2 linked regions of the Blastochloris tepida genome follow. The main gene of each other region encodes a partner of the protein of the gene in region 2 in a complex. Links are inferred from orthologs where the notes say so. Each region holds a gene or a part of one and is shown on either strand. Other genes may lie near its edges.

Region 1 (5,642 bases), 600 kb from region 2 along the record:
GTTGATCTCGTTATGACAGTCTGTAAATTGCAAAGAATTCGGGAAAAATTCAATGCCGAGACAATTGACGATAATATTTGTTGCTTTGATGCGTGTGAGTTTCGTTTTTGGATTAATGTGAACGTTGGATATACGGATGGCCGAGGAATTCGCTATCAAACTTATAACAACAAAAAAGGAAAGGTTATGCTAGATATTGATAATTATTTCTATAATTCGAAATTTGTAGAAAAAATATATGATAATATCCTATAGTTAGGAGAATAATATTTATAAATCATAGAGATTGAATAATTATAATTAGGTTTTTATAAATTTTGGTATATAGTTATTATTTTGGATTTCGATGCGGTAATTGCAACCTAGAATAACATTAATAACCCTAGACGGTTTTTTCGAGCAAGGTTGGTGGCTTATTGTTCATGCTCTATGTGACCTCGAACCACGCCGCCTTCGCCGATCCCGTTCCGTCCGCCGGCTGCTCAACGGCGCGGCAGGGCAGCAGCCATTTGCCGGGATTGTCGGCAATGAAGGCGATGCGGCTGGTCTTCGCCTCGGGCACCAGCAGCGTGTCGTGCCACCACGGCTTCCAGCCGTCGTCGAGGCTGTCGAGCAGCCGGACATGATGGCCGTGGATGTGGACGGCGTGCGGCAGCGGCGTCTTGTTGACCAGCGCCAGCACCACGGTGCGCCCGCGCGCCACGCGGAACAGCGGCGGACCGGCCGGCCCGTCGCCGCCGCGGAAGGTCCAAAGCGAGGCCGCCGCCGGCTGCGGGTTGCCGGCATCCAGCGCCAGATCGAGCCGGTGGGCGCCCTTCAGCTCGATATGGCGGGGCAGGGGATTGTCGGGAAGCTGGCTGACCGTGCCCAGCGGCTCGGGGCGCCGGGGCGGCCCGGACTCGAGGCGGAAGGTGGCGAGCACGCTGTCCGTGCCATAGCCGTGGAGCCGGATGGCCGGCGGCTCCGCCGCCGGGTCGGCGGCAGCCGGCATATCGAGGATCAGGTCGACCCGGCCGCCCGGCGGCAGCGCCACGCGCGGCCGGCCGAGCTCGAAGGCCTCGGACGGCTGGCCGTCGACCGCCACCAGCACCGGCCGCAGCCCGCCTTCGAACGCCAGCGCCGCGATGCGCCACGCCGCGGCATTGATCAGCCGCAGGCGGATCCGGTCGTGGCCCTTCGCCGCGATGTCCTCGGCCGGGCGGCCGTTGACGGTGGCGTGGCGGGCGCCGGCCTCCGATTCCTTGGCCTCGGCACCCTTGGTTTCAGAATCCTTGGCCTCGGCTTTGGCCTCGCCCTCCTTGGCCGCGCCGTCGTCGAACTGCCAGTCCTGCAGCAGCAGCACGATGTCCTGATCGACGGCGATCGGCGTCTCCTCCTCGACGATCAGCGCGCCGGCCAGTCCGCGGTCGAGCTGCTCGGGCGTGCCGGCGAAGGCGTGGTACCAGAAGGTGCCGGCATCCGGGCAGGCGAAGCGGTAGTCGAAGGCGCCGCCGGGCGGGATCGCCGCCTGGGTCAGCGGCGGCACGCCGTCCATCGGGTTGGTCAGGCGGATGCCGTGCCAATGGATGGCGGTGGGCTGGTCGAGACCGTTCTCGGCCCGCACCCATACCTCGCCGCCGCGGCGCACCCGCAGGATCGGCCCCGGCGCCTGACCGTCGAAGCCCCAGACCGGCGATGGCGGCAGATCGGGGCCGCGCAATTGCGCAGCCCCCGGCTTGAGGGTGAGGCGCCGTGCCTCGCCGGGAGGCGTTCCGCCGGTCTCGGCCCGCAGCGTCCGGCTCGGACCGAGCGCGGCGAGGGTCACAACGGTGCCGCCGAGGACGGTGCGTCGGGTCGGGCGGAATGCGGTCATCACGAACCTCGGTTCGGCGGGTTGCGGAGCATCGGGCCCGCTTCAAATGGCTTCAAAATGTCCGTTCCGCCAGCGGTTCCGCGTCCGGCGGGGGACTGCCACGCATTTCCCGCTGGCGTCGTGGCGGACGCGTGCTATAAGCCGCGTCCCGACCGGCCACGTGCGCAAGCCCGTGCCGTTAGCGGGCGTGGCGGAACTGGTAGACGCGCTGGATTTAGGTTCCAGTGACGAAAGTCGTGGGGGTTCGAGCCCCTCCGCCCGCACCACCCCCGCGAATCCGGTCGGGACGCCCAGGCACAACGGGGGGAGCGGCCGACGCTCGGCCCGCGCGGGGCGGCCGGGCGAACCGTCGATTCGAGAAGAGCGCGATCATGCAGGTAACCAAAACCAGTGACGAAGGCCTGAAGCGCGAGTTTCGCGTTGTTCTTGAGGCCAGCGACCTCGATGGTCGCGCCGCCTCCCGCTTTGAGGAACTCAAGGACCGCGTCCGCATCAATGGCTTTCGGCCCGGCAAGGTGCCGGCCTCCCACCTGAAGCGCCTCTATGGCCGCTCGGTGATGGCCGAGGTGATCGAGCAGGCGGTGGCCGAGGCCAACAGCCAGATCGTCACTGACAACAGCTTCAAGCTGGCGCTCGAACCGAAGGTGACCTTCCCCGAGGAGCAGAGCGAGATCGAGGCCGTGCTCGAGGGCCGCAGCGACCTCGCCTACACCGTGGCGATGGAGATCCTGCCCGAGATCGTGCTGGCCGACTTCTCGGCCATCGCGCTGGAGAAGCCGGTGGCGCCGGTCGAGGACGCCGACGTCGATCAGGCGATCGACCGGCTGGTCGACCAGAACCGCCCCTACGAGCCGCGCCCCGAAGGCAGCAAGGCCGAGCAGCGCGACCGGGTGACGATCTCCTTCAAGGGCACCATCGACGGCGAACTCTTCGACGGCGGCAGCGCCGACGACGTGCCGGTGGTGGTGGGGTCGGGCTCCTTCATTCCCGGCTTCGAGGACCAGCTCGTCGGCATCGCGGCGGGCGAGACCCGCACCGTCAACGTCACCTTCCCGGCCAACTATCTGGCGGCGCATCTCGCCGGCAAGGACGCCGCCTTCGAGGTCACCTGCTCGGAGATCGCCGCGCCGGGCCACGTCGAGATCGACGATGCCTTCGCCAAGACGCTGGGCATGGACACCATCGACGCGCTGAAGGACGCCATCCGCCAGCGGCTGACCGGCGAGCGCGAGGGCCTGTCGCGCGCCCGCCTCAAGCGCGCCCTGCTCGATGCGCTCGACACGCGCCACAGCTTTGCGCTGCCGGAAGGGCTGGTGTCGCAGGAATTCGAGAGTGTCTGGGCCCAGATCACCGGCGAGATGAAGCAGGGCGGCCGCACCTTCGAGGACGAGAAGACCACCGAAGAGGCCGCCCGCGACGAATACCGCAAGATCGCCGAGCGGCGCGTCCGCCTCGGCCTCGTCCTTGCCGAGCTTGGCCAGAAGGCCGATATCAAGGTGACGGACGACGAGGTCACCCGCGCGCTGGTGGAGCGGGCCCGCAGCTTCCCCGGCCAGGAGCAGCAGGTTTGGGACTATTACCGCAAGAATCCCAACGCGCTGGCCAGCCTGCGCGCGCCGATCTTCGAGGAGAAGGTCGTCGATCATCTGCTGAGTCTGGTGCAGCTCACCGAGAAGCGGGTGACGAAGGACGAGTTGTTCCGCGAAGAGGACGCCGACAAACCCGCCGCCTGAGGCTTTTCCTCAATCGCCCCCGCGTTGCGGCCTTGCCTTTACGAGGATGATGATGCGCGACCCCGTCGAAACCTACATGAATCTTGTCCCGATGGTGGTCGAGCAGACCAATCGTGGCGAGCGTGCCTACGACATCTTCTCGCGTCTGCTGAAGGAGCGCATCATCTTCGTGACCGGGCCGGTCGAGGACGGCATGGCGTCGCTCATCGTCGCCCAGCTCCTGTTCCTCGAAGCCGAGAATCCGAAGAAGGAGATCTCGATGTACATCAACTCGCCGGGCGGGGTGGTGACGTCGGGATTGGCGATCTACGACACCATGCAGTTCATCCGGCCGCAGGTCTCGACGCTCTGCGTCGGGCAGGCGGCCTCGATGGGCTCGCTGCTGCTGGCGGCGGGCGAGAAGGGCATGCGGTTCGCGCTGCCGAATGCGCGAATCATGGTCCACCAGCCCTCCGGCGGCTTCCAGGGCCAGGCCACCGACATCCTCATCCACGCCCGCGAGATCGAGGGCCTGCGCCGCCGGCTGAACGAGATCTATGTCCAGCACACCGGCCAGGACGTGAAGGCGATCGAGGACGCGCTGGAGCGCGACAACTTCATGACCGCCGAAGGCGCCAAGACCTTCGGCCTGATCGATCAGGTGCTCGACAAGCGCCCCGAAGAGCCGGTCAAGCCCTGAAAATAGAGCCGGTAGAAAAGAGCCGGGCGAAAGGGCCGGAGACCTCTGGCCTTTGCTGCTGATTGCCGTCGTCATGGCCGGGCTTGTCCCGGCCATCCGCGTCTTTGCTTCAAGTGATCGCTTCCGGTACTTTGAAGGGATCAACCGGAGGCGGGGTCACGCGTGTCGTCCGGCGGCTCTCGGCATCATTTGGGCAGGTCCTGACTTCCGCATCGGAAGTCGTGCGACGCAACAATTTGACGCTCGCCGGGCCGGAACGCCATGAACCGGCCTCGATTTTGCATCGTATTTGTCATGGATCCGGCGCGGGCGGGGTCGACAAGCCTTGTTCCGATCGGGTCATTTTAACGCGGTATTGATCCGCCGAGCCATATCGTGATCGACTAGAATGTCGGTACGTTGTCGGAATCGTCGCTTCGGTCCGGACATTTACGGATCGCCGTGACAGGTCGGCAGGGTGACATATTGCGAAGCGCGGCGGCGCTTCGGGAGACCAAGTGGAATGAGCAAAGTCGGCGGCAGCGACTCGAAAAATACCCTCTACTGCTCGTTTTGCGGCAAGAGTCAGCACGAGGTGCGCAAGCTCATCGCGGGACCGACCGTGTTCATCTGCGACGAGTGCGTCGAGCTGTGCATGGACATCATCCGCGAGGAGAACAAGTCCTCGCTGGTGAAGTCGCGTGATGGTATTCCGACGCCGCGTGAGATCCGCAAGGTTTTGGACGACTATGTCATCGGCCAAGACCACGCCAAGAAGGTGCTTTCGGTCGCGGTGCACAACCACTACAAGCGGCTGAATCACCAGTCCAAGCACAATGATGTCGAGCTGGCGAAGTCGAACATCCTGCTGATCGGGCCGACCGGCTCGGGCAAGACGCTGCTCGCCCAGACGCTGGCCCGCATCCTCGACGTGCCCTTCACCATGGCCGACGCCACGACGTTGACCGAGGCCGGCTATGTCGGCGAGGACGTCGAGAACATCATCCTCAAGCTGCTCCAGGCGGCCGACTACAATGTCGAGCGCGCCCAGCGCGGCATCGTCTATATCGACGAAATCGACAAGATCAGCCGCAAATCCGACAATCCCTCCATCACCCGGGATGTGTCGGGCGAGGGCGTGCAGCAGGCGCTGCTCAAGATCATGGAAGGCACGGTGGCCAGCGTGCCGCCGCAGGGCGGGCGCAAGCACCCGCAGCAGGAGTTCCTGCAGGTCGACACCACGAACATCCTGTTCGTGTGCGGCGGTGCCTTCGCGGGGCTCGACAAGATCATCTCGGCGCGCGGCCGCACCGCCTCGATCGGCTTCGGTGCCAAGGTGGTGGCGCCGGAAGACCGCCGCACCGGCGAGATCTTCCGCGAGGTCGAGCCCGAGGATCTG
Region 2 (5,035 bases):
GTGCTGTCGGTTCTCGCTGCGGCGGAGGTCTCCGCCGCCCAGGCGGCCAAGAGGGCGTCCCTGCCGGGCACGCCGATGACCGGCGCCGAGATCCAGGCGTTCGCGGTGGGCGTGCCGCTGGAATCGCTGGGGCCGGACGGCTCGCGCGCGATCATCCAGCATCGGGCCGACGGTACCTCCGTCTACGAGCTGATCCGCGGCGAAAAGCGAACGCGAATCAACGGCATCTGGACGATGCGCGGCAACCAGTTCTGCCGCCGCTTCACCCGGCCGAAAGAGACCGAGACTTGCCTCGATTATCGCCGCATCTCCGACACCAGGGCTGCTGTCTACAGCGGCAAGAAGTTGGTGGCACGCCAGCAACGTCAGCCCTGAGTCGCGTGGCCGGTTGCCGCAAATGCACGCCGAATCCGAATGGAATCGCGCGAGCCGAGGGGCTGGCGCCAGCCCGCGTTGCTGATTCTACCGAGATTCGACTCCGAAACCGGGCCGACGTGGCGGAATTTGCGTCTCCAAAGCTGGTTTCTGCCCGGCTGAACAGCCGAGCTGGAGCGGAATTGCACGGAGAGACGGGCGTTGTGACGGCGTTCCAACGATTTCAGACTTGACGCGCCGCACTGCAGCTTCTAGAACCCGCGGACTTCGGCAGGCGGTCGGCTCCGCCATGTTCGCGCGCCCAGCGTGAACTCAAGGAACCGAGACGCTGCCGCATAAGCCGGCGAAAGCTGAAACCAGGCGTGAGCCTCGGGTGCATTGGCGCAACGGGGAACCGTCGCGTCTCTGTTTGCCAGCGGAACGCTCTCCGCCAATAGGCGGGCGGCGGGTCCGGCGTTTGGTCGTTCGGCAACGAACGGCCGGTTCGCGACGTGCGCGCATGCGCTCGTGGCGGGCGAGTTCGGTCGAGAGGCGAAACAAGAAGGTCCGAAGGCGAACCATGCCGACGATCAATCAGTTGATCCGCAAGCCCCGCGAGGCGAGCGTCTATCGCGAAAAGGCCCGCCATCTGGAGGGCAGCCCGCAGAAGCGCGGGGTCTGCACGCGTGTCTATACGACCACGCCGAAGAAGCCGAACTCGGCGCTCCGTAAGGTCGCCAAGGTCCGCCTGACCAACCACTTCGAGGTGATCGGGTACATCCCGGGTGAAGGCCACAACCTTCAGGAACACTCGGTGGTGATGATCCGCGGCGGTCGTGTGAAGGACTTGCCGGGCGTGCGTTATCACATCCTGCGTGGCGTGCTCGATACGCAGGGCGTCAAGAACCGCAAGCAGCGCCGCTCGAAGTATGGCGCGAAGCGGCCGAAGTAATCGGCGCGTCATCTGGTCGGCGCCCAGCGGGTGCCGACGGGTGGCTGCAGCGTAACGAAGGTCGTTTCGGGCGAGCGTCGCGCCGCCCGAAAGGCCGGACGAAAAAGTTCAGGATCGGGGTGCCCGGGACGAGCCGGGCATGACGAGAAGAGAGAAGGCCCATGTCCCGTCGTCATCGTGCCGAACGCCGCGAAGTGTTGCCCGATCCCAAGTTCGGCAACGTCGTGCTGTCGCGTTTCATGAACTCCGTCATGAAGCAGGGCAAGAAGTCGGTTGCCGAGAAGATCGTCTACGGCGCGTTCGACGTGATCGAGGCCCGTACCAAGGCGAACGCGCTCGGCGTGTTCCAGCAGGCGCTCGACAATGTCATGCCCTCGATCGAGGTGCGCTCGCGGCGTGTCGGCGGCGCTACCTATCAGGTGCCGGTCGAGGTGCGGCCGGAGCGCCGCCAGACGCTGGCGTTCCGCTGGCTGATCGGCGCCTCGCGTAACCGTAACGAAAAGACCATGGTCGAGCGTCTCTCGGCCGAGCTGCTGGACGCTTCCAACAACCGCGGCAACGCGGTGAAGAAGCGCGAAGACACCCACAAGATGGCGGAAGCGAACCGCGCCTTCTCCCACTACCGTTGGTGACGCTGTCAAGCGCGCGCGCCCGTCGAGGACTGTCCCATGCCCCGTAGCCACCCGATTGAGGACTACCGCAATTTCGGCATCATGGCCCACATTGATGCCGGAAAGACCACGACCACGGAGCGGATCCTCTATTATTCCGGCAAGAGCCACAAGATCGGCGAGGTGCACGATGGCGCCGCGACGATGGACTGGATGGAACAGGAGCAGGAGCGCGGCATCACCATCACGTCGGCCGCGACGACCTGCTTCTGGAACGGCAAGCGTCTGAACATCATCGACACGCCAGGGCACGTCGACTTCACCATCGAGGTCGAGCGCAGCTTGCGCGTGCTCGACGGCGCGGTGTGCGTGCTCGACGGCAACCAGGGCGTCGAGCCGCAGACCGAGACGGTGTGGCGCCAGGCCGACAAGTACAACGTGCCGCGCGTCGTGTTCGTCAACAAGATGGATAAGATCGGCGCCGACTTCTACAAGTGCGTCGACGACATCGTCACGCGCGTCGCCGGAAAGCCGGTGTGCCTGCAGCTGCCGATCGGCTCGGAAAACAATTTCCGCGGCGTGATCGACCTCATCCGCATGCGCGCCATCGTGTGGGACGACGAGGCGCTCGGCGCGAAGTACCGCGACGATGAGATCCCGGCCGATCTCGCCGACAAGGCGGCCGAGTATCGCACCAAGCTGATCGAGGCGGCGGTCGAGCTCGACGACGACGCCATGAACGCCTACCTCGAGGGCCAGGAGCCCGACGAGGCGACGCTGAAGCGGCTGGTCCGCAAGGCGGTGGTCGGTCGCGTGTTCAACCCGGTGTTCTGCGGCTCGGCCTTCAAGAACAAGGGCGTGCAGCCGCTGCTCGACGCCGTGGTCGACTATCTGCCGTCGCCGCTCGATCGTGGCGGCATCGGCGGTACCGACCCGCGCACGGACGAGGAAATTGTCCGCAACCCGTCTGACGACGAGCCGACCTCCGTGCTCGCCTTCAAGATCATGGACGACCCGTTCGTCGGCACCATCACCTTCTGCCGCATCTATTCGGGCAAGCTCGAAAGCGGCATGGGCCTGATGAACTCGACCAAGGACAAGCGCGAGCGCGTCGGCCGCATGCTGCTGATGCACGCCAACTCGCGCGAGGACATCAAGGAAGCCTATGCCGGCGACATCGTCGCGCTGGCCGGCCTCAAGGAAGCGCGCACCGGCGACACGCTGTGCGATCCGCTGAAGCCGGTGATCCTTGAGAAGATGGAGTTCCCCGATCCGGTGATCGAGATCGCCATCGAGCCGAAGTCGAAGGCCGACCAGGAAAAGCTTGGCGTGGCGCTGCAGAAGCTCGCGGCCGAGGATCCGTCCTTCCGCGTGTCGACCGACCAGGAGAGCGGCCAGACCATCCTCAAGGGGATGGGCGAACTGCATCTCGACATCAAGGTCGACATCCTGCGCCGCACCTACAAGGTCGACGCCAATGTCGGCGCGCCGCAGGTCGCCTACCGCGAGAAGATCACGCGGGCGACCACGGTCGACTACACCCACAAGAAGCAGACCGGCGGCACCGGGCAGTTCGCCCGCGTCAAGCTGGTGTGCGAGCCGAACGAGCCCGGCAAGGGCTTCGAGTTCGAGAGCAAGATCGTCGGCGGCGCGGTGCCGAAGGAGTACCTGCCCGGCGTCGAAAAGGGCCTGCAGTCCGTGCTGGGGTCCGGCGTGGTCGCCGGCTTCCCGGTGGTGGATCTCAAGGTTCAGCTCGTTGACGGCGCCTATCACGAGGTCGACTCCTCGGCGTTGGCGTTCGAGATTGCTTCGCGCGCAGCGTTGCGCGAGGCGCTTCAGAAGGGCGCTTCGGTTCTGCTCGAGCCGATCATGAAGGTCGAGTGCGTGACCCCGGAGGACTACACCGGCTCGGTCATCGGCGACCTGAATTCGCGGCGCGGGCAGATCCAGGGCCAGGACATGCGCGGCAACGCGGTCGTCATCAATGCGATGGTGCCGCTCGCCAACATGTTCGGGTACGTCAACACTCTGCGCTCGATGAGCCAGGGGCGTGCGACGTTCACCATGCAATTCGATCACTACGAACAAGTACCCTCGAACGTGGCCCAGGAAGTCCAGGCCAAGTTCGCTTGAGACCCATCCGGCCGGACGGATCGACAGGCTGACATCGACGGAGATTACGAGCGATGGCGAAGGAAAAATTTCAGCGGAATAAGCCGCACTGCAACATCGGCACCATCGGTCACGTCGACCATGGCAAGACCTCTCTGACCGCTGCGATCACGAAGGTGCTTGCCGAGACGGGCGGGGCGAGCTTCACCGCCTATGACCAGATCGACAAGGCGCCGGAAGAGAAGGCGCGCGGCATCACGATTTCGACCGCTCACGTCGAGTATCAGACCGACAAGCGCCACTACGCGCACGTCGACTGCCCCGGCCACGCCGACTATGTGAAGAACATGATCACCGGCGCCGCGCAGATGGACGGCGCCATCCTGGTGGTCTCCGCCGCCGACGGCCCGATGCCGCAGACCCGCGAGCACATCCTGCTCGCCCGTCAGGTCGGCGTGCCGGCGCTGGTGGTGTTCATGAACAAGGTCGACATGGTTGACGACCCCGAGCTGCTCGACCTCGTCGAGCTCGAGGTCCGCGAGCTGCTGTCGAAGTACGACTTCCCCGGCGACGACATCCCGATCATCAAGGGTTCGGCGCTGTGCGCTCTCGAGGACAAGAGCCCCGAGATCGGCCGTGACGCGATCCTGAAGCTGATGGAGGCGGTCGACGCCTACATTCCGCAGCCGGAGCGTCCGAAGGATCAGCCGTTCCTGATGCCGGTGGAAGACGTGTTCTCGATCTCCGGCCGCGGCACCGTGGTGACCGGCCGTATCGAGCGCGGCGTGATCAAGGTGGGTGAGGAAGTCGAGATCGTCGGCATCCGTCCGACCACCAAGACCACCGTCACTGGCGTCGAGATGTTCCGCAAGCTGCTCGACCAGGGCGAGGCGGGCGACAACGTCGGCTGCCTGCTGCGTGGCACCAAGCGCGAGGAAGTCGAGCGCGGTCAGGTGCTGTGCAAGCCCGGCTCGGTGAAGCCGCACACCAAGTTCAAGGCTGAGGC

Evidence for each region.
Region 1: the proteins of rpsG (region 2) and tig are in contact, whole or in part, in a crystal structure (PDB 3GTY), measured with the Thermotoga maritima proteins. The link is inferred for Blastochloris tepida from one-to-one orthologs. Residues at the interface, in WP_004081843.1 of Thermotoga maritima: Lys34, Lys52, Lys55, Glu59, Arg62, Gln63, Glu66, Asn67, Lys69, Val71, Arg95, Ala109, Lys110, Lys111, Gly112, Arg113, Pro114, Glu117, Glu121, Ile124, Ala125, Tyr127, Asn128, Asn129, Thr130, Gly131, Lys135, Asp139, Arg142, Met143; in WP_004081061.1 of Thermotoga maritima: Glu122, Val124, Val129, Leu130, Tyr133, Glu188, Gly259, Ile262, Tyr263, Glu266, Ser270, Glu273, Gln274, Glu277, Arg308, Gln311, Ile312, Ser315, Tyr316, Glu325, Arg329, Arg336, Leu363, Phe366, Trp367, Arg373, Leu377, Arg381, Leu384, Glu387.

What each region holds. Positions count from the first base shown.
Region 1 is NZ_AP018907.1:2,514,582-2,520,223, reverse strand. What follows is about bases 1,497-4,404. They hold tig (trigger factor), read left to right. Parts: upstream 1,497-2,223; coding sequence 2,224-3,585; downstream 3,586-4,404. Other genes in these bases: clpP (ATP-dependent Clp endopeptidase proteolytic subunit ClpP), read left to right, coding at 3,638-4,264; BLTE_RS11500 (multicopper oxidase family protein), read right to left, coding at 1,497-1,852. Outside these bases: BLTE_RS11505 (hypothetical protein), read left to right, coding at 1-255; more of BLTE_RS11500, read right to left, coding at 428-1,496; ATP-dependent Clp protease ATP-binding subunit ClpX, read left to right, coding at 4,767-5,642. UniProt on the Bacillus subtilis protein: Involved in protein export. Acts as a chaperone by maintaining the newly synthesized protein in an open conformation. Functions as a peptidyl-prolyl cis-trans isomerase.
Region 2 is NZ_AP018907.1:1,917,382-1,922,416, reverse strand. The notes cover bases 268-3,202. They hold rpsG (30S ribosomal protein S7), read left to right. Parts: upstream 268-1,467; coding sequence 1,468-1,938; downstream 1,939-3,202. Other genes in these bases: fusA (elongation factor G), read left to right, coding at 1,975-3,202; rpsL (30S ribosomal protein S12), read left to right, coding at 935-1,306; BLTE_RS08885 (hypothetical protein), read left to right, coding at 268-375. Outside these bases: more of BLTE_RS08885, read left to right, coding at 1-267; more of fusA, read left to right, coding at 3,203-4,050; tuf (elongation factor Tu), read left to right, coding at 4,104-5,035.